DNA from 3 places in the Methylobacterium aquaticum genome. Region 2 is predicted to be linked to each of the others. Evidence: riboswitches for the same ligand, from Rfam matches in the RefSeq annotation. Region 2 holds a riboswitch; each other region holds the start of a gene.

Region 1 (6,892 bases), 2.8 Mb from region 2:
TGCCAGGGATGGCCGGCGCTGGCATAGAGCATCACCGCCGCCATGCCGACGAGCGCCAGAGCGGTGGCGATCCGGGTCCGCAGCCCGGTCGCGTCGCGCCACCACGACAGGGTGGCGAGCGTCGCGAGCAGGGTCGCGGCCGCCCCGGGTGCGAGGGCGCCGCCGTCGCCGGCGATGAGCGGCAGCGCCGCCGCCACCGGAACGTGGGCCCAGAGCAGGCCGACCAGGATGCGGGCGTAGGAGCGGCGGAAGTCGTCGGCGTCGGTCATCATCGGGCAGGGCTCGGTGACGGAGAGGAATCGTCGTATCGGTCGGGTCCCGGGCCGCAGCCGCCGGCGACGACGGGATCGAGCACCAGCCACGCCCCGGCGCCGTAGAGGCGCCCGACGAAGCCCGCCTCGCTCGACCGGGCCACGACCAGGCCGGCCGCGCCGGCCCGCACCAGCGTGCCGCCCGCCGCCGTCACGATCGCGGCCGCCTCGGCAATGCCGCCGCCGGGCCGGCCGAGTACCGCCACCGCCTCGGAGCGCGGGACGGCGACGACGAGCAGTGGCGCCAGCAGCAGAAGCACCAGGCCGGTACTGTCCCGGAGGCGAAAACGCGCTTCCATCTGGGTCCGCCCCGGTTCCCTGACCTTGGCGGAATTTGTCGTGGAATCGCTGATGATCGGTAAAGACTGGGGATGATTGATCCGCCGCCCACCCGGATAACCGTAAGTCAAACGAGGCCAAGACAGCGAAACGGCGCCCCCTCGCGGGAGCGCCGTCGTCGAGCCCGACCGGGAGCCGCCGGGGTCAGACCGTGCGGGCGGAGGCCAGCGGCGGGGTCGCGGCGGGGCGCTCCTCGCCGACGAGGTGGCAGGCGGCGGGCCGGCGGAACAGGAACCGGGCCGGGGTATGGCGGACCAGCCGCTCGATCCCGAGGGGCACGGCCACCGCGGCCAGGGTCACGAGGAGCGATACGAGGCCGACATCCGTGATGACCCCGCTCTTCACCAGCACAATGCGCAGGGCCGCCATCGGCAGGAAGAAGGCGAGGTAGATCACGATCGAGCGCTCGCCGCAGGCCCGGAGCATCGCCGTGACCGGACCGCCGGCCCGGGTCAGCAACGCCGCCGCGCACACGATGGCGAGCGCGCCGGCCGCCCCAGCACCAGGCTCACGCCGGGCAGGCTCGCGAGGTTCGGGTGGGAGGGGAAGCCGGACGGCGTGACGACGAGGACGCCCTCGACCAGGGCCCAGGCGGCGAGCCCGAGGAGCGCGAGGCCGCTCCGCGCCCGCACCCTGTCGGCGAGGGCGAAGATCCGGGCCGCGAACAGGTAGCCGGCGACGAAGTAGACGAAGCGATCGCAGAACTCGTCGATCAGGGTCGAGCCGGTATGGATAGGCGCCAGTTGCAGCAGGGCGGCGCCGATCAGCAGCACCGGGCCGGGCACCCGGCGCAGCAGCTTCACGGCGATGGAGAACACCGCCAGCAGGTAGATGAACCAGAGGGTCGAGTACGGCTCGATCAGGCCGTGGGCGAGATGGGCGAGGAACGCCCCCGGGCCCGCCCCCTCGGTGATCTGGCCGTACTTCACCGCCGACTGGAGTACCATCCACAGCAGGTAGAAATAGGCGAAGTGGACGATGCGCCGGTCGGAGAAGAGCCGCCAGTCGCGATCGACGACGCGGCCAACGAACAGGCCCGACAGGAGGAAGAAGTCGGGGATCCGGAACGGTTTGGCGAACTCGACGACGTGGTGCATGAAGCCCTCGCCCCCCATCGCCTCGCCGACTCCGAGGGTGGAGTGCATCATCACCACCAGGATGATGCAGATGCCCTTGGCGACGTCGACCCAGGCGAGGCGCCCCGCCTCCGGCGCGGCGCGCGGGCGCAGCGGCGGGCTGACTGGATCGTCCGGCCGGACCGAGAGGGCGGGTTCGGTGTTGGGGCGGGCGGACATCGGGCGTCTCCACGAGGATGCCCCGAGCCTCGCAGGCAGACGTAAAGATCGGAGCCGGGGCGGCCGGTCGAATCGTGCGGAAATCGGCCAGGATGGATTCACCATCCCGCCGACGACTACGGCCGCCCTATCGAAAGCTCCGCCTGGTCTCCCGCCGCGTCCGGGTCATCCGCGTCGCGGTGTGGAAATCGTCCGGCTTGCCGCGGACCCAGGCGAGGAAGCGGGCGATCTCCGGCTCGGCCCGCAGGCTCTCGACGTCGCTGAGCCGGCGCGCCAGCTCGGCCTCGCTGTGGCGGGCATGGATCGCCGAGTGGCAGATCTGGTGCAGCTGCACCGTCTCGCCATGGGTACCGCCCTTCAGCTTCGGCGTCAGATGGTGCCGGCTCTGGCGGGCACCGGGCGGGATCGGCCGCTCGCAGAGCGGGCAGATCACGACCTTCGGGGTCGTGTAGGCATGGGTGGAGGGGTCGTCGTCGCGCCAGAGCCGATCACGGCGTCCCAAGGCAGGCTCCTGAAAGACGGGGACATCTCACGGTATCTGGGGCGCCGGGCGGGCGGGGGACAAGGCGGCGCGACCATCGGCGCGACGGCCTGGATGCCGCAGCGTTCCGCGACCCGCGATTGACAAACCCGACCCGTCGCCGGACAGTGGCGCCGTTACCGAGGGGAGCCCCCGCCGACAGGGGCTGAGATTGGACGATCGTGCGTCCTGACCCTTGAACCTGATCCGGTTCGTACCGGCGGAGGGACGGGAACCTGCCATGATCGACGTGACCCGTGCGTCCTCGCGCCCCGAGGCCGGATCGTCTCCCCGGGAGAGATCCATGAACGCACCGATCCTCGCCAAAGACCTTCCGCACAGCGTCACCACCGGGCCGATCACCGGCTCGGCGAAGGCCTATGCGTCGCCGAGGGACCGCTCCGACTTGCGGATTCCCTATCGGGAGATCGTCCTGACCGATCCGGGCGAGGCGCCCGTGCGGGTCTACGATCCCTCCGGCCCCTATACCGAGACGGGCGCCCGCATCGACCTGCGAGCCGGCCTGCCGGAGATCCGCGCCCCCTGGATCGAGACCCGCGGCTATGCGGCGGTCGCGCCCCGGGCGGTGAGGCCGGAGGATAACGGCTTCGTGCCCGAGGACAGACTGGTGGCGCCGTGCCCGGCCGCCCGCACCGTGCGCCGGGGCGAGGCCGGCCAACCCGTGACCCAGTACGAGTTCGCGCGGGCCGGGATCGTCACCGAGGAGATGATCTACGTCGCCCACCGCGAGAACCTGTGCCGCGAGGCGATGCTGGCCGGCGCCGAGGGCAAGCTCGCCGACGGCGAGAGCTTCGGCGCGGCGATCCCGCCCTTCATCACCCCCGACTTCGTGCGCGAGGAGGTGGCGCGCGGGCGGGCGATCATCCCGGCCAACATCAATCACACCGAGTTGGAGCCGATGGCGATCGGCCGCAACTTCCTCGTCAAGATCAACGCCAATATCGGCAACTCGGCCGTCACCTCCTCGGCCGCCGACGAGGTCGAGAAGATGGTCTGGGCGATCCGCTGGGGCGCCGACACCGTCATGGACCTCTCGACGGGCCGCAACATCCACAACATCCGCGGCTGGATCCTGCGCAACGCGCCGGTCCCGATCGGCACGGTGCCGATCTACCAGGCGCTGGAGAAGGTCGGCGGCGATCCGCTCAAGCTCGACTGGGCGGTGTTCAAGGACACGCTGATCGAGCAGGCCGAGCAGGGGGTGGATTACTTCACCATCCATGCCGGCGTGCGCCTCGCCCACGTGCCGCTCACCGCACGGCGGGTCACCGGCATCGTCTCGCGCGGCGGCTCGATCATGGCGCGCTGGTGCCTCGCCGGGCACCGGGAATCGTTCCTCTACGAGCGCTTCGAGGAGATCTGCGACATCTGCCGCGCGTACGACGTCTCGTTCTCGCTCGGCGACGGCCTGCGCCCGGGCTCGATCGCGGATGCCAACGACGCGGCGCAGTTCGCCGAGCTGGAGACCCTGGGCGCACTCACCAAGATCGCCCACGCCAAGGGCTGCCAGGTGATGATCGAGGGCCCCGGCCACGTGCCGATGCACAAGATCAAGGTCAACATGGACAAGCAGCTCAGGGAGTGCGGCGAGGCGCCGTTCTACACGTTGGGCCCGCTCACCACCGACGTGGCGCCGGGCTACGACCACATCACGTCCGGCATCGGCGCGGCGATGATCGGCTGGTACGGCACCGCGATGCTCTGCTACGTCACCCCGAAGGAGCATCTCGGCCTGCCGAACCGCGACGACGTGAAGACCGGCGTCATCACCTACAAGATCGCCGCCCATGCCGCCGACCTCGCCAAGGGGCACCCGGCCGCGCAAGTGCGGGACGACGCCCTGTCGCGGGCCCGGTTCGACTTCCGCTGGGAGGACCAGTTCAACCTCTCCCTCGATCCGGATACCGCGCGCGCCTACCACGACGAGACCCTGCCGAAGGACGCCCACAAGGTCGCGCATTTCTGCTCGATGTGCGGCCCGAAATTCTGCTCGATGAAGATCACCCAGGACCTGCGCGCCGACGTGCTCGCCATGGAGGAAGCCTCCCGGGTGGTCGCGGAAGCCACACCCCTGAGCGAAGCGGAGCGGATCGCCGGCATGGCCCAAAAATCGGCGGAATTCTTGGGCGAGGGCGGGAGGCTCTACGTCGAACCCGGCGAGTAAGGACCCCCACGCGATGCCGATGCAGGCCCCCGCCACCCCGCCCGGGCCTGCCCCGTCCGCCGATCCGGGATTGCCCGTGCGGGGAGGCCCGCGTCCCGGCTCGATCGTGCGCCGCCTCGTCGTGTTCGGCCTCGGCCTCGCCGTGCCGATCCTGATCTTCGGCGGCGTGGTCCTGTGGCAGTTCGCCGACGCCGCCCGCGAGCGCCTGGAGGCGGAGGCGCTCGGCCGCGCCCGGGTGGAGGCGGCGGCGGTCGACCGCGAGATCGCGAGCCTGATCGCCACCCTGGAGGCCCTGAGCCTCTCGAACGCGCTCCAGCGCGGCGACGTGACGGCGTTCCGCGAGCAGGTGCAGGAACTGGCCCGCCGCAGCGGCCTGCCGGCGATCCTGCGCGATTCCGACGGGCGCCGGCTGATCGACCTCGGCGACGAGCCGATGCCCGAGCGACTGGACGCGGCGGATGCGAGCGCGCTCACCGGCCGCGCGGCCGTCTCGGGCGTGATCGACGGGCATGTCCGGGTGACGGTGCCGGTCAGGCGCCGCGGCGGCGACGCGGTGCTCTACCTCCTGTCCTTCTCCCTGCCGACTGCGCGGCTGCGCGACGTGCTCGTCTCCGGCGGCGTGCCGAAGGCCTGGGTGATCACCATCATCGACGGCGACCAGCGGATCGTGACCCGCACCCGGTCGCCGGAGCGCTTCACCGGTACGCCGGCGCCCGAGGCGCTGCGCAGGGCCACCGGGCCGGAGGGCCACTGGCGCGGCGCCTCCCTCGAGGGGGAGCCGTTCTTCGCCGCCTATGCCCGGGCCGGGGTGCCGGATTGGCGCGTCGCCGTCGGGGTGCCGGAGGAGACGCTGGCGGCCCCGGTCCGGGCCTCGCTGGTGTGGTTCGCCGGGCTCGGGATCATGCTGGCGGCGATCGCGGCCGTCCTGGCGCTCGCCTTCGCCCGCGGCATCGCGGCCCCGCTCCACGCCCTGCGCGACCAGGCGGTGGCCCTCGGGCTGGGCCGCGCGGCGCCGGTGCTGACCGGGGTGCCGGCGGAGGTCGCCGCGGTGAGCGCCGAGATCGCCGGCGCCGCGCAGCGCCAGCGCGAGCGCACGGCCGAGCGGGCGCGGGCCGCCTCGGCGCTCCGCGCCGAGACCCAGCGCCTGGAGGTGCTGAACCGCCTCGGCACGGCGCTCTCGAGCGAGCTCGACCGCCAGCGCCTCGGCGACGCGGTGGTGGAGGCCGCCACCCACCTGACGGCCGCGGCCTACGGCGCCCTGTTCGAGCGGGTGCCGGAGGGGCCGGACGGCCCGGAGCATTGGCGCCTCCTCAGCCTCACCGGGGGCCCCCGCGAGGCCTTCACCCGCTTCGGCCTGCCGCGGGTGACGAACCTGTTCAGCGAGACCTTCGCGGCCGGCGGAGTGGTCCTGAGCGAGGACGTAACGACGGATCCGCGCTACGGCAGCCATGGCGGCATGCCGAAGGGCCACCTGCCGGTGCGCAGCTATCTCGCGGTGCCGGTGGTCTCCGGCACCGGCTCGACCCTCGGCGCCCTGCTGTTCGGCCATCCCGAGCCGCACCGCTTCGGCTCCCGCGAGGCCGCCCTGATCGAGGGACTGGCCGGGCAGGCGGCGGTGGCGATGGACAATGCTCGCCTGTTCGCCTCGGTGCGGCGCGAGCAGGACCGTTTCGCCGCGGCCGTCCAGGCGGTGCGCGGCGTGCTCTGGACCAACGGTCCCGACGGCCGGATGACCGACGACCAGCCGGCCTGGGCCGGGCTGACCGGGCAGACGCCCGCGCAATATGCCGGCTTCGGCTGGGCCGATGCGGTGCATCCGGACGACCGCGCCACCAGCGTCGAGACCTGGAACGCGGCGGTGGCCGAGCGCCGGCGCTACACCCACGAGCACCGGGTGCGCCGCCATGACGGGGTGTTCCGCACCTACGCGATCCAGGCGGTGCCGGTGCTCGATCCCGACGGCACGATCCGCGAATGGGTCGGCGTGCATTCCGACATCACCGAGCAGCGCGCCGCGGAAGCGGCCCTGCGCGAATCGAACGAGGAGATCCAGCGCTACGCCTACATCGTCAGCCACGACCTGCGGGCGCCGCTCGTCAACATCATGGGCTTCACCAGCGAGATCGAGGCGAGCCAGGACGACATCCGGACCGCGCTCGCGGGCCGGCCGGACGCCGCGCGGATCGACGCCGACCTCGCCGAATCGGTGAGCTTCATCAAGGCGGCGATCAACAAGATGGAC
Region 2 (6,892 bases):
CCGGCGGTGGCGAAGGCCGCGATGGAGACCGGGGTCGCCCGCAAGCCCATCGACAACATGGACCGCTACCGGGCCCAGCTCTCGGCCCGGCGCGATCCCGTCGCCGGCACGCTGAACCGGGTGTTCGAGCGGGTGCGCAAGTACCCCAAGCGCGTCGTCTTCGCCGAGGGCGAGGAGGAGGTGGTGATCCGCGCCGCGATCTCCTTCGTCAACCAGGGTCTCGGCACCGCGATCCTGGTCGGCCGCGAGGACCGGGTGATGGCCAATGCCGAGGCCGCCGGCATCGATCTCGCCGGCCGCGACAACATCGAGATCCACAACGCCGCGAAGTCCGACCGCAACAGCGTCTACGCGCAGTTCCTCTACGCGAGGATGCAGCGCAAGGGCTACCTGTTCCGCGACTGCCAGCGCCTGATCAACCAGGACCGCAACCACTTCGCCGCCTCGATGGTGGCCCTCGGCGACGCCGACGCGATGGTGACCGGCACCACCCGCAACTACTCGATCGCGCTCGAGGACGTGCGCCGGGTCATCGACCACAAGCCCGGCCACCGGGTGATCGGCGTCTCGCTCTGCCTCGCCCGCGGCCGGGTGGTGCTGGTGGCCGACACCGCGATCCACGAGATGCCGAGTGCCGAGGAACTCGCCGGCATCGCCATTGAGGCGGCGGGCGTGGCGCGGCGCCTCGGCTACGAGCCGCGGGTGGCGATGCTGTCGTTCTCGACCTTCGGCTTCCCCAAGGCCGAGCGCGCCGAGAAGGTGCAGGAGGCGGTGCGCATCCTCGACGGGATGCGGGTCGATTTCGAGTATGACGGCGAGATGTCGGCCGATGTCGCGCTGAACAAGGACCTGCTCGCCCAGTACCCGTTCAGCCGCCTCAAGCAGCCGGCCAACGTGCTGGTGATGCCGGCCTTCCACTCGGCGGCGATCTCCACCAAGATGCTGCAGGAACTCGGCGGCGCCCAGGTGCTCGGGCCGCTGATCGTCGGCCTCGACAAGGCGGTGCAGATCGTCCCGCTCGGCGCGACCGATTCCGACATCGTCAACATGGCGGCGCTGGCGGCCTACAATATCGGCGGCTGACCGGCGGGCCCATCCCTCCGTTCCCCCGATTCGCGACCCGGCCTGAAAGCCCGTTCGATCGAATCGGCCGCCTCGACATTCCCCTCGTCATTCCGGAGCCGTGCAGCGGAGCCCGGAATGACGGGGTGGTTTGCGATCTTCAGGATCCAGACGCCGACCCCAGGAGGGCGGCGTGGCCGCGAGGGATCGCCCTGGCGCCTGGGTCGCATCGCAACTTGACACCCGCCCCCACACCCCCACTCTTCCCCGCTCCCAGGGGAGCCTCGCGAGGAGGCTGAGATTCCGCCGGTCCGGACCCGTCCGGGCACCGCGGTGACCCTATGAACCTGATCCGGGTCATGCCGGCGTAGGGATGCGGGACCGGCGCGGCCTGGGGCCGATCGCTCCGTCTTTTCGCGCATGATCTCCGCTCGGTCTGGCCTTCGCCCGGAATGGGCGCGAGGTGGCCGTGATGTCGCAAGCGGAGATCGTCGAGGCCCTGCTCGACTTCATCGGACAGCCGGGCGCGAGCGAGGCGGAGTTCGAGGCGCTGGCGCTGCGGCTCTTCGCCTATCAGTTCACCCATAACGCGCCGTATCGCCGCTTCGCGCAACAGCGCGGGCGCACGCCGCTCGCCGTGCGGCGCTGGCGCGACATCCCGGCGGTACCGATCAAGGCGTTCAAGGACCTGACCTTGAGCTGCCGTCCGCCCGACGCGGCCGCGCGGGTGTTCATGACGAGCGGCACGACCGGGAGCGGGCGCGGCCGCAGCTATCACCCGACGCTCGCGGTCTACGACGCCTCGATGCTGGCGGGTTTCGCCGCCCGGATCATGCGCGGGCGGGACAGGATCCGGATGGGAATCCTGTTTCCGGACGAGGCGGCTTTGCCGAACTCCTCGCTGGCCCATTACCTGGCGCTGGCCAAGGACCATTTCGGCACGTCGGACAGCGCGGTCTTCGTCGGGCCGAACGGCCTCGACCTCGATGCGCTGCTGGCGGCTTTGGCGCAGGCCGAAGCCTCGGGCGAGCCCTATGCCCTTCTGGGAGCCACCTACGCCTTCGTGCCGGTGATGGACGCGCTGAAGGAGCGAGGCCGCCGCTTCGCCCTGCCGCCGGGAAGCTTCCTGTTCGATACCGGCGGCTTCAAGGGCCAGTCGCGTGAGATCGAGCCGGACGCCTTCTATGACGGGCTCTCGGCAAGCTTCGGCGTGCCGCGCGATTCCTGCCTCAACATGTACGGCATGACCGAGCTGAGTACCCAGTTCTACGACGACGGCAACGCAATCTGTCCGCCGGTGAAGTCCGGCCCGCACTGGATCCGCAGCCGCGTCGTCGATCCGCTCACCGGCATCGATGTCCCCGAGGGCGAGACCGGCGTGCTGGTCCACCACGATCTCGCTCACTTCAATTCCGTCTCGGCGATCCTCACCGAGGATGCCGGCGTGATCGTACCGGGCGGCTTCCGGCTGCTCGGCCGGGTCGAGGGATCGGCGTCGCGCGGCTGCTCGGTCGCGGTGGCCGAGTTCCTGGCCGCCGCGCAGGGATGAGCCCGCTCGAGGAGGCCGGATACCTGCCGGGGCTCGGCCCCGAATCGATCGGCCGGCGCGTCGTCGAGCATCGGGCCTGGGGCGAGACCGTCGCGGTGGCGCTGCCGGACCTGACCGGGGATCAGGCCGAGGCCCTGTGCCGCCATGTCCGCACCCGCGCCCGCGAGACCTTGCGGCGGATGGAGACGGGCCGGATCGTCGCGGCGATCGACCGGGCGAGCGCCTGCCTGCTTGACCGGACCCATCCGCTGCGCCGCAAGGCCGAGGCGCTGCTGCCGGTCGTCACCGGCTACGACCGCGAGACGGTGCGGCTCGGCCTGACGAGCTATCTGAAGACCTTCCGGCGGCCGCAGCTGCTGCGCTTCCTCGCCGAGGATTTTTCCAATCCGGGCGTGCTCGACGGCTTCCAGCCGGCGGTGAAGGGCGGGCTGGTGCGGGCGCGGGGGCCGGACCTGCTGCTGCATGTCTGGGCCGGCAACGTCCCGGCCCTGCCGCTGTGGAGCCTCGTCTCGGGATTGCTGGTCAAGGCCGGCACGGTCGGCAAGCTCGCCTCCGCCGAGCCGCTGACCGCCGGCTGGTTCGCGCAACTGATCGCCGAGGCCGATGCGGAACTCGGCGAATGCCTCGCCATCACTTGGTGGAAGGGCGGAGAAGGCGGGTCGGAGGCGGTGTTCCTCACCCAAGCCGAGTGCGTCATGGCGTATGGCGGCAACGACACCCTGGCGGCGCTCCGCGCGAAAGTCCCGGTCACCACCCGGTTCCTGCCCCACGGCCACCGCATCGGCTTTGCCATGATCGCCCGGGAGGCCCTGGACAGCCGGCGCGCCGGGCCGCTCGCCCGCCTCGCCGCCCAGGATGTCGTCCGCTACGAGCAGCAGGGCTGCTACGCGCCGCAGATGCTGTTCGTCGAGCGCGGCGGCTCGGTCGCGCCGCACGAATTCGCCCGCCACCTCGCCCACGAACTCGCCGCTGTCGCGAGCCGCCATCCGCGCCGGCGGCTCGACCCGGGCGAGGGGGCAGCCATCGCGGCCTGGCGCAGCGCCCACGAGATGCGGGCCCTCGATGGGGGTGCGACGCTGCTCGGCGATCCCGCCGATCCGTGGAGCGTCGTCCTGCTCGATGCCGCGGTGGCTTTGAGCCCGTCGGGCCTCAACCGCAGCGTGGCGGTCGTCGCGGTCGACGATCTGGCGGAGGTGCCGGCCCTGGTCGCGCCCCATCGCGTCCATCTCCAGACCGCCGGGATCGCCGCCGCCCCGGCGCGGCTCATGGCGCTCGCCGACGACCTGGCCGGCATCGGCGTCACCCGGATCTCGGCCATCGGCCGCATGACCGCGCCGGAGGCCGGCTGGCACCATGACGGCCGCTTCAGCCTGCTCGACCTCGTGACGATGACGGAAATCGAGGCCGGCGCCGAGGCCGCGGCGGAAGGCTTTGCGCCCTATGCCGATTGACGCCCATCTCGCCCTCGACGGCGTCCGCTACCGCTTCCCCGGCGACGAAGCCGAGACCGTGGCGGGCGTCGACTGGGCGATCCCCCGCGGGGCGATCCACTGCCTGCTCGGCCGCAGCGGCTGCGGCAAGACCACCCTGCTCAAGCTCGCCGCCGGGCTGATCGCGCCGGATGCGGGCCTCGTCCGGATCGGCGGGGAGCCTCTGCGCGGGCCGGCGCCGGGCGTCGGCTTCGTGTTCCAGGCCCCGACCCTGCTCGCCTGGCTCTCCGCCCTCGACAACGTGCTCCTGCCGGTCTCGCTCAAGCGCCGGCCGCAGGGCCCCGACCGGGAGGCGGCCCGCGATCTCCTCGCGGCGATGGGCCTCGGCGACCTCGCCGGGCGCCGGCCCGGCGCCCTGTCGGGCGGGCAGCAGAGCCGGGTCGCGCTCGCCCGCGCACTGGTGACGCAGCCGGGCCTGCTCCTCCTCGACGAGCCCTTCGCGGCGCTGGACGCGCTGACCCGCGAGGAGCTGCAGGACGACCTCCTGCGCCTGTGCGCCTCCCGCGGCACCGCGGCGCTGTTCGTCACCCACGACATCGCCGAGGCCGTCTATCTCGGCGACCGGGTCGGCGTGATGGCGGCCGGGCGCCTGGTCCACGAGGGCGCGATCCCGCTGCCGCGTCCGCGACCGCCGGGGATCCGCTACGAGCCCGCCTTCGGGGCCGCGTGCCGGTCGCTGCGCGCGGTCATGGACGGTCCCTCCCCGGCGATCGGGCGGGCGGCGTGAGGACGCGGCTCGCCTCCGCCCTGCTGCTGGCGGCCCTGCTGATCGCCTGGGAGGCGTGGTGCCGCTCGGGCCGCGTCTCGGCCCTCGTCCTGCCGGCGCCGTCCGCCGTCGCCGGGACGCTGTGGGGCGAGATCGCCTCCGGCCGGCTCTGGCCGCATCTGCGCGTCACCGCCAGCGAGATGGCCCTGGGCCTCCTCGCCGGGACGGTGCTGGGGCTCGGCGCCGGCATCCTGCTGTCGGAATGGCCGAGCCTGCACCGGGTGCTGCGCCCCTACGTGCTGGCGAGCCAGCTGGTGCCGAAGCTGGCGCTCGGCCCCCTGCTGATCCTGTGGTTCGGCTTCGGCCTGACCCCGACCGTGGTGATCACCGCGCTGGTCTGCTTCTTCCCGCTCTTCGAGAACACCCTGACGGGGCTCGCCCAGGTCGAGCCGGGCCAGCGCGAGCTGTTCCGGATGCTCGGCGCGGGCCGGGTCCAGACCCTGCTGCGCCTGAAGCTGCCCACCGCCCTGCCGGTGATCCTGGCGGGGTTCCGCGTCGCGATCGTGCTCGCGCTGGTCGGCGCGGTGGTGGGCGAGTTCGTCGGCGGGCGCCAGGGCCTCGGCGCCTCGATCATCGCCGCGCAGAGCGTGATGGATTCGAGCCTGATCCTGGCCCTGTTCGTGGTGATCACCGCCCTCGGCATGGCCGTCTACGAGGCCGCCCGGGGGCTCGAATCCCTGATCCTGCGCCGTTACGCGAGAGACTGAACCCGATGTCCTTCCGCCTGCTCCTCGTCCTCGCCCTCGCCTGGCTCGGCTCCTCGGCCCTGGCGCAGACCCTCGACAAGGTCACGGTCGGCGGCTGGAGCCAGCCGATCAGCGAGATCACCAACCTGCTGGCCGAGCCCGATCACGGGCTGTTCAAGGCCCGGGGCATCGCCCTCGATTACGTGCCGGGCAATGGCGGCGGCTCGGCGATCCAGGCGCTGCTGGCGGGCCAGGCCGACGTCGCCTTCACCGACCCGGCCTCGTTCTACCTCGCCCTCGACAAGGGGGCGGACCTGGTGGCGATCTACAACATCTACCCGCAGAACGTCTTCAACGTGGTCTCGCCGAAGAGCCGCGGCATCCGCTCGATCGCCGATCTCAAGGGGAAGCGCGTCGGCGTCTACAGCCTCGCGAGCGGCACCCGCCAGCACCTGCTCCTGCTGCTCGCCGCCGCCGGGCTGAAGGAGAGCGACGTGACGGTGGAGGTCACGGGGCTCCTCAACTTCGCTCCCCTGATCCAGGGGCAGGTCGATGCGACGGCGGCCACCGATACCGGGCTGCTCGTCGGCCGCGCCAAGGGCCTCGGCGACGTCGATGTCATCGCGGTGCGCGACCACCTCAACCTGCCGAGCGACATCTTCGTGGTGACGCGCGACGGTTACGAGGCGAGAAAGCCGCTGCTCAAGCGCTTCCTCGCCGCCTACCGCGATTCCGCCGCCTGGATGATCGCCAAGCCCGACGAGGCGGCGCGGCTCGCGGTCACCCGGGCGATCAACGGCCGCGACGAGGCGATCAACCGCGAGGTGATCTCCTTGCGCAACCTGTCGAGCGTGTCGCCGACCACCGGGCGCGAGGGGCTGGGCCATTTCGACCTGCCCGTCCTGCAGCAGGGCGCCGACCAGTTCCGCAAGCTCGGCCTCATCAGCCGGCCCCTCGACATGGGGCAGGTCGTGAAGAGCGACCTGATCCCGGGCAAGGAGGGCACCCGATGAGGTTCGGCGACCGCGCCATCCTGGTCACGGGAGCGAGCCGCGGCATCGGTGCGGCCATCGCCACGGCCTTTGCGGCGCAAGGCGGGCTCGTCATCGTCAATTACCGCGAGAACGCTGCCGCCGCCGAGGCGGTGGCCGAACGCTGCCGGGCGCTCGGCGGCCAGGCCCTGGCGGTCGCTGCGGACGTGACCGATGCGGATGCGGTGGCTTTCCTCGCGGAAACGATCACCGAGGAGGTCGGCCGCCTCGACGCGATCGTCAACAACGCCTTCGCGCCCTACCGCTTCGATCCGGATCGTCGGATGCGCTTCCGCGACGTGCCGTGG
Region 3 (6,892 bases), 820 kb from region 2:
AGACGAGACCGAGGCGGCCCCCGAGCCGCAGACCGACGGCCCGCTCCTCGACCTGACGGATGCCTCCGTCAAGCGGATGATCAAGCTCGCCAAGAAGCGCGGCTATGTCACCTACGACGAGCTGAACGAGGTGCTGCCCCAGGAGGAGTTCACCTCCGAGCAGATCGAGGACGTGCTGGGCCAGCTGTCGGAGCTGGGCGTCAACGTGGTCGAGGCCGAGGAGGCCGACGACCAGCAGGGCGAGGCCCCGGCCCAGGAAGGCGCCGAGGAGGAGGAGCCGAGCGAAGGCGGCGAGGTGGCCGAGGTCGCCGCCGCCCGCCCGGTGGCCCTGCGCGCCGAGACCGCCAAGGAGCCGACGGATCGCACCGACGATCCGGTCCGGATGTACCTGCGCGAGATGGGCTCGGTCGAGCTTCTGTCCCGCGAGGGCGAGATCGCGATCGCCAAGCGGATCGAGGCCGGGCGCGAGGCGATGATCGCCGGCCTGTGCGAGAGCCCGCTGACCTTCCAGGCCATCATCATCTGGCGCGACGAGCTCGTCGACGGCCGGGTGCTCCTGCGCGACATCATCGATCTCGAGGCCACCTATGCCGGCCCCGACGGCCGCGCCGGCCCCGCCGAGGGCGAGGTCGAAGGCGAGGGCGACGAGGAGGCCGAGGGCGAGACCCCGCCGGACGGCGAGGGCGACGAGGACGACCTCGAGAACAACGTGTCGCTCTCGGCGATGGAAGCCGAGCTGAAGCCGCGCGTCCTCGAGACCTTCGACGCGATCGCCGAGAACTACCGCAAGCTGCGCAAGGTCCAGGCCGAGCAGGCAGAGACCCGGCTGAAAGGGGCCGCGGCCTCGGAGTCGCAGGGCCAGCGCTATTCCGAGCTGAAGAACACCGTCGTCGCCGACGTGAAGTCGCTGTCGCTGAACTCGAACCGCATCGAGGCGCTGGTCGAGCAGCTCTACGACATCAACAAGCGCCTGATCTCGCACGAGGGCCGCCTGATGCGCCTCGCCGAGAACCACGGCGTCGCCCGCGACGAGTTCCTGCGCCACTACCAGGGCTACGAACTCGATCCGCACTGGGTCGAGCGGGTGGCCAAGCTCGGCGGCAAGGGCTGGAAGAACTTCACCGAGCGCGGCGCGGTCAACATCCTGACGCTCCGCGAGCAGATCATCTCGCTCGCTTCCGAGACCGGCCTGGAGATCCAGGAATACCGGAAGATCGTCCACATGGTCCAGAAGGGCGAGCGCGAAGCCCGCCAGGCCAAGAAGGAGATGATCGAGGCCAACCTGCGGCTGGTGATCTCGATCGCCAAGAAATACACCAACCGCGGCCTGCAATTCCTGGACCTGATCCAGGAGGGCAATATCGGCCTGATGAAGGCCGTGGACAAGTTCGAGTACCGCCGCGGCTACAAGTTCTCGACCTACGCGACCTGGTGGATCCGGCAGGCGATCACCCGCTCGATCGCCGACCAGGCCCGCACCATCCGCATCCCGGTCCACATGATCGAGACGATCAACAAGATCGTCCGGACCTCGCGCCAGATGCTGCACGAGATCGGCCGCGAGCCGACCCCGGAGGAGCTGGCCGAGAAGCTGGCGATGCCGCTGGAGAAAGTGCGCAAGGTCCTCAAGATCGCCAAGGAGCCGATCTCCCTCGAAACCCCGATCGGCGACGAGGAGGATTCCCACCTCGGCGACTTCATCGAGGACAAGAACGTCGTCCTGCCGATCGACGCGGCGATCCAGTCGAACCTGCGCGAGACCACCACCCGGGTGCTGGCCTCGCTCACCCCCCGCGAGGAGCGGGTGCTGCGCATGCGCTTCGGCATCGGCATGAACACCGACCACACCCTCGAGGAGGTCGGGCAACAGTTCTCGGTGACCCGCGAGCGCATCCGCCAGATCGAAGCCAAGGCCCTGCGCAAGCTCAAGCACCCGAGCCGGTCCAGGAAGCTGCGGAGCTTCCTCGACAACTGAGCTTCGACATTCGATCGGACGAGAAGGCCCGGGAGGCGACCGCCCCCGGGCCTTCTTCGTTACGGCATCGGCGCCACGATCCGCGCCACGGCGCGGCGCACCAGCGGCAGGACGAGCAGCAGGGTCGGGAAGGCGACGAGCCAGGAGAAGCCCCAGGCCCGCGGCCAGTGCCACAGCGCCTCGGGGGTCGGCCCGAGGGTGAGCAGGGTCGCGAGACCTGAGACGATGCAGGTCATCATCACCGACAGGAGGAACGCGGTGACGAGCGGTGCGGCGGAAGCCGGCAGGCGACGGAATGAGGTTAAGGACAGCATGGCACGTCTTTCGGAACGGGCGGTCCGGCCCGGACGAGGCATTGCGCACCGCCCGGCGAAAATCCACCCGGGGAGTGCGTTGCTTGACGTGAGACGCTTACGGCCGGCCGAGACACGGGCCCGGCGACGGATTCGTCCCTAGCAGGCGCAGGGTCAAATGCCAAGCCGGCGGGCCAGTCGCCCCCGGCCAAGCCTTGCCGACCCGCCCGGCAGCGCCCATGTCATCAGCCATGTCCGACCAGCCTTGCCCCGCCCCCGCTCCGACGCCCACGGCCGCGGCGGATGGATCGGAGGCGAGCGACATCCCGATCGGCCTGTTTCGCGATTGCGTGGCGCTCCGCGACTGGCTGCTCAGCGAGGGCGCGCGGCTGCCGGAATCCGGCGATCTGCTGGCCGGCATGGCCGAGCGGCTGAACGCACTCGGCGTGCCGGTCGACCGGGCCACCACCGCCATCGACGCGCTGCACTCGGACTATTCCGGCGTCGGCCGGTTCTGGACCCGGGAGGACGGCGTCAGCTTCCGCCTCTTCCCGCATGGCGAGGTCACCGAGCAGGCGCTGGCCCGCAGCCCCTTCGCCCATGTCTACGGCACCGGCGAGTGGCTGATCCTCGACCTGCGCGAGACCCCGGACGATCGCTACAGCATCATTCCGGAATTGAAGGCGGCGGGGTACACCCATTACATCACCGTACCGCTGTTCTTCACCAACGGCACCAAGAACGGCGTCACCTTCGCGACCCGGGATCCGCGCGGGTTCGGCGACGACGACCTCGCCATCCTGCGCTTCATCATCCCGACCCTGTCGGCGGTGATGGAGATGCGCGGCCTCAACGCCCGTCTCGACCACGTGCTCAGGGTCTATGTCGGCGACGGGCCGCACCAGGCGATCCTGGCCGGCTTCATCCGCCGCGGCCAGGTCGAGCGGATCCGCTCGGCGATCCTGTTCGCCGACATGCGCGGCTACACCCACCTCACCGACGCGCTCACCCCGGAGGCCTCGGTGGAATTGCTGAACACCTATTTCGACTGCCTGGTGCCGCCGATCGAGAGCGAGGGCGGCGAGGTGCTGAAATACATGGGCGACGGCCTGCTCGCGATCTTTCGCGAGAGCGGCGACGATCTCGGCGGCGCGGCGCAGGGCGCGCTCTCGGCGGCGCAGGCCGCGCTCCGCCGGGTCGACGAGGCCAACCGCGCCGGGCGATTCCCCACCCGCATCGAGATCGGCATCGCGCTCCATCACGGCGAGGCGGCCTACGGCAATGTCGGCTCCGGCGCGCGCCTCGATTTCACGGTGATCGGCCGCGACGTGAACCTCGCCAGTCGCCTGGCCAAGCTCAACAAGGTCCTGTCCGAGCCGCTCCTGATGTCGAAGCCCTTCGTCGACTTCCTGTGGGGCGACCCCGAACTGCTCGGCACCCATCCCCTCGACGGCATCGCCGAGGAGATGGCGATCTATCGTCCGGGCAAAGGCGGTTGACCGAAGGCGGTTGACGAAGGCGAGCCGGCTCGCCACATTCCGGCCGTTCCAGGGAGATCCCCGGCAAGGGGCTGAGACACCGCTGGACCAAGAGCCTTCGGCTTTTCGGTCGGCGCGGAAATCCTTCGAACCTGATCCGGCTCATACCGGCGTAGGGATTGGACAGGGTCCGCCAGGATCCGAGCGCGCATCATCCGGCAATCGGGCGCCGTCCACTCTCTTCGGGCCACCGTGGAGACGAGGGTGCACGCGCAGACGATCGGACGGCGAGGCGGACCGTCCGAGATCCCAGACAGAGACCGCTTGCCGGAGCGCGCCGAAGGTCCGGTCGATGCGGCGGTGATCGGCGCCGGGCTGATCGGCCTGTCGATCGCGTGGCGCCTGGCGCGGGCCGGTCTCGCCGTCGCGGTGATCGAGCGCGGACGAGCCGGCGACGGCGCGAGTCTCGCCGCCACCGGCATGCTGGCGGCGGCCGCCGAGCACGAGCCCGGGGGCGAGGCCCTGTCGCCGCTCTGCCTCGAGAGCCAGCGCCTCTGGCACCGGTTTCGCGACGAACTCGAAGCCGAATCCGGCCTCACCATCGATTACCGCCGCGAGGGTACCCTCGTGATCGCGCTCGGCCGCGACGAGGTCGAGCGCCTGCGCTTCCGCCACGAGCTGCAGCGCCGCGATCATCTCGCCGTCGAGTGGCTGTCCGGACCGGCGGTGCGCGCCCGCGAGCCCGGCCTGCGCCCCACCGTCACCGCGGGCCTGTTCTGCCCCGACGACCACCAGGTCGATCCGGCCCGGGTGATGGCGGCCCTGCGCTTGGCCTTCCGCGCGGCCGGCGGCCGGCTGATCGAGGAGACCGCCGTCACCGCGCTCACCCGCGAGGCCGGCCGGGTCACCGGCATCGAGACCACGGCGGGCACGGTGCGGGCCGGCACGGTGGTGCTGGCCTCCGGCGCCTGGGCCGGGGAGGGGAACCTGGTGCCGGACCTCGCGCTCCCGGTGCGCCCGTTGAAGGGCCAGTCGATGGCGCTCCAGATGACGCCGCGCAGCGGCTCCCTCTCGCACGTGGTCTGGACCGAGCAGGTCCACATGGCCCCGAAGGGCGACGGCTCGCTCATCGTCGGCGCCACCGTGGAGGAGACGGGCTTCGATCCCCACCTCACCGCCGGCGGCGTCTTCGCCCTGCTGGAGGGCGCCCGGCGCGCCTTGCCGGGGGTGGAGGAGATGCGGGTGTCGGGGGTCTGGAGCGGCTTTCGCCCGACCTCCGACGACGACGCCCCGATCCTCGGCGAGGCCCTGCCCGGCCTCGTGCTGGCCGCCGGCCATCACCGCAACGGCTACCTGCTGGCGCCCGTCACCGCCGAAGCCGTCTCCACCCTGATCCTGCGCGGCGAGACGCTGCCGGTGGCCGCGCCCTTTGGCCTGTCCCGGTTCGCCCGTGTTTCCGGAGTCCCCGCATGAAGCTCCTCGTCAACGGCGAGCCCCGCGAGAGCGAGGCCGCCACCCTCGACGCCCTTTGGCGCGCCGAGACCGCCGACCTCGACTTGAGCGGCCCGCAAGGCTTCGCCATCGCGCTGAACGGCGCGGTGGTGCGCCAGCGCGACTGGGCCGGCACGGCGCTCGAGGAGGGCGACCGCGTCGAGATCGTGCGGGCGATGCAGGGAGGGTAGCGGTTGCGAGATCGTGCGATGGGGTCGCGCTGCATCACCGGTGCTTTCTTCATCCCACCCTCGACCTCATCCTGAGGTGTCAGTCGATCGAAGATCGACTGACCTCGAAGGAGGGCTCCAGCTGGCTCGGAGATTTCTGGAGCCCTCCTTCGAGGCCGCTACGCGGCACCTCAGGATGAGGTGGTGGGTCGGAGATCAGGTATCCGTTGCTAGGAATCAGCAGGCGGAGACATCTCTTCATGAACGCCTTCGTCTACATCCTGCGATGCGTCGACGAGAGTTACTACGTCGGCTCGGCACGCGGTGAGACCCTCGACAAGCGCCTAGGCGAGCACTAGGCCGGCACCTATCCCGGCTACACGCGCGAGCGCCGGCCCGTGACACTCGTCTATGCTGAAATGTTCGAGCGCATCACGGACGCGATCGCGATGGAACGGCGCATCAAAGGCTGGAGCCGCGCCAAGAAGGAAGCGCTGATCCAAAGTGACTGGGACCGCCTCAAGCACTTGGCCAGACGGAACTGCGTGCAGAATAAGTCAGATTTAGGTGCGATTGGTCATCAGGAGTTGCCGACAACGCTCGACGTTGTTGGTGATTCCCACCCTCCAACCTCATCCTGAGGTGCTAGCGCATGCGAGCCTCGAAGGAGGGCTCCAGAAGGCACTGCGATCCCTGGAGCCCTCCTTCGAGGCTCGTTTCACTCGCACCTCAGGATGAGGTCGTGGGTGGGACATCGGCGAAACGCTCGTACGAACTATCTATGAAATCCGGAGAAACCCCATGACCGACACCCCCGACGATCCCTTCGTCATCGCCGGCACCACCCTGTCCTCGCGCCTCCTCATCGGCACCGCCGGCTACCCGACGCAAGCCATCATGAGCGAGGCGGTGCGGGCGAGCGCGGCCGAGGTGGTGACGGTCTCGATCCGCCGCATCTCGCTCCACGGCCATGGCTCGGACACGGTGGCGCGGCTCAAAGGGGCACGCTTCCTGCCCAATACCGCCGGCTGCGAGACCGCCCGCGACGCCGTGATGACGGCGGAGCTGGCGCGCGAGGCGCTCGGCACCCACTGGATCAAGGTCGAGGTGATCGGCGACCGCGAGACGCTGTATCCCGACGTCGCCGAGACGATCGAGGCCACCCGCCAGCTGGTCGATTCCGGCTTCACGGTGCTGCCCTATTGCAACGACGATCCCGTCGTGTGCAGCCGGCTCGCCGATCTCGGCGCCGCCGCGGTGATGCCGATGGGCTCGCTGATCGGGTCGGGCATGGGGGTGGCCAATCCGGCGAACCTCGAACTGATCTGCCGGCGCTCGCCGGTGCCGGTGATCGTGGATGCCGGCATCGGCACCGCCTCCGACGCGGTGATCGCGATGGAACTGGGAGCCGCCGCGGTGCTCCTCAACACCGCCGTCGCCAAGGCCGACGATCCGGTGCGGATGGCCCGCGCCATGCGCCACGCC

The links. Region 2 has a riboswitch for thiamine pyrophosphate ahead of F1D61_RS28550 (hypothetical protein). Riboswitches for the same ligand answer to the same signal wherever they lie in the genome.
Region 1: another riboswitch for thiamine pyrophosphate. It lies ahead of thiC (phosphomethylpyrimidine synthase ThiC); the one in region 2 lies ahead of F1D61_RS28550 (hypothetical protein).
Region 3: another riboswitch for thiamine pyrophosphate. It lies ahead of thiO (glycine oxidase ThiO); the one in region 2 lies ahead of F1D61_RS28550 (hypothetical protein).

What each region holds. Positions count from the first base shown of each region.
Region 1 covers NZ_CP043627.1:3,352,695-3,359,586, reverse strand. Annotated here, with positions in the region: gene F1D61_RS34820 (methyl-accepting chemotaxis protein) at 1-272, opposite strand, end outside; gene F1D61_RS15250 (hypothetical protein) at 269-610, opposite strand; partial or broken gene F1D61_RS15245 (acyltransferase family protein) at 795-1,879, opposite strand; gene F1D61_RS15240 (restriction endonuclease) at 2,073-2,447, opposite strand; TPP riboswitch at 2,599-2,711, shown strand; gene thiC (phosphomethylpyrimidine synthase ThiC) at 2,770-4,650, shown strand; gene F1D61_RS15230 (ATP-binding protein) at 4,664-6,892, shown strand, end outside.
Region 2 covers NZ_CP043627.1:6,199,280-6,206,171, forward strand. Annotated here, with positions in the region: gene F1D61_RS28545 (NADP-dependent malic enzyme) at 1-1,083, shown strand, start outside; TPP riboswitch at 1,336-1,438, shown strand; gene F1D61_RS28550 (hypothetical protein) at 1,535-2,611, shown strand; gene F1D61_RS28555 (acyl-CoA reductase) at 2,608-4,062, shown strand; gene F1D61_RS28560 (ABC transporter ATP-binding protein) at 4,052-4,828, shown strand; gene F1D61_RS28565 (ABC transporter permease) at 4,825-5,574, shown strand; gene F1D61_RS28570 (ABC transporter substrate-binding protein) at 5,580-6,566, shown strand; gene F1D61_RS28575 (SDR family oxidoreductase) at 6,563-6,892, shown strand, end outside.
Region 3 covers NZ_CP043627.1:26,331-33,222, forward strand. Annotated here, with positions in the region: gene rpoD (RNA polymerase sigma factor RpoD) at 1-1,975, shown strand, start outside; gene F1D61_RS00160 (DUF2798 domain-containing protein) at 2,035-2,289, opposite strand; gene F1D61_RS00165 (adenylate/guanylate cyclase domain-containing protein) at 2,520-3,767, shown strand; TPP riboswitch at 3,809-3,943, shown strand; gene thiO (glycine oxidase ThiO) at 4,011-5,219, shown strand; gene thiS (sulfur carrier protein ThiS) at 5,216-5,428, shown strand; partial or broken gene F1D61_RS00180 (GIY-YIG nuclease family protein) at 5,668-5,946, shown strand; gene F1D61_RS00185 (thiazole synthase) at 6,209-6,892, shown strand, end outside.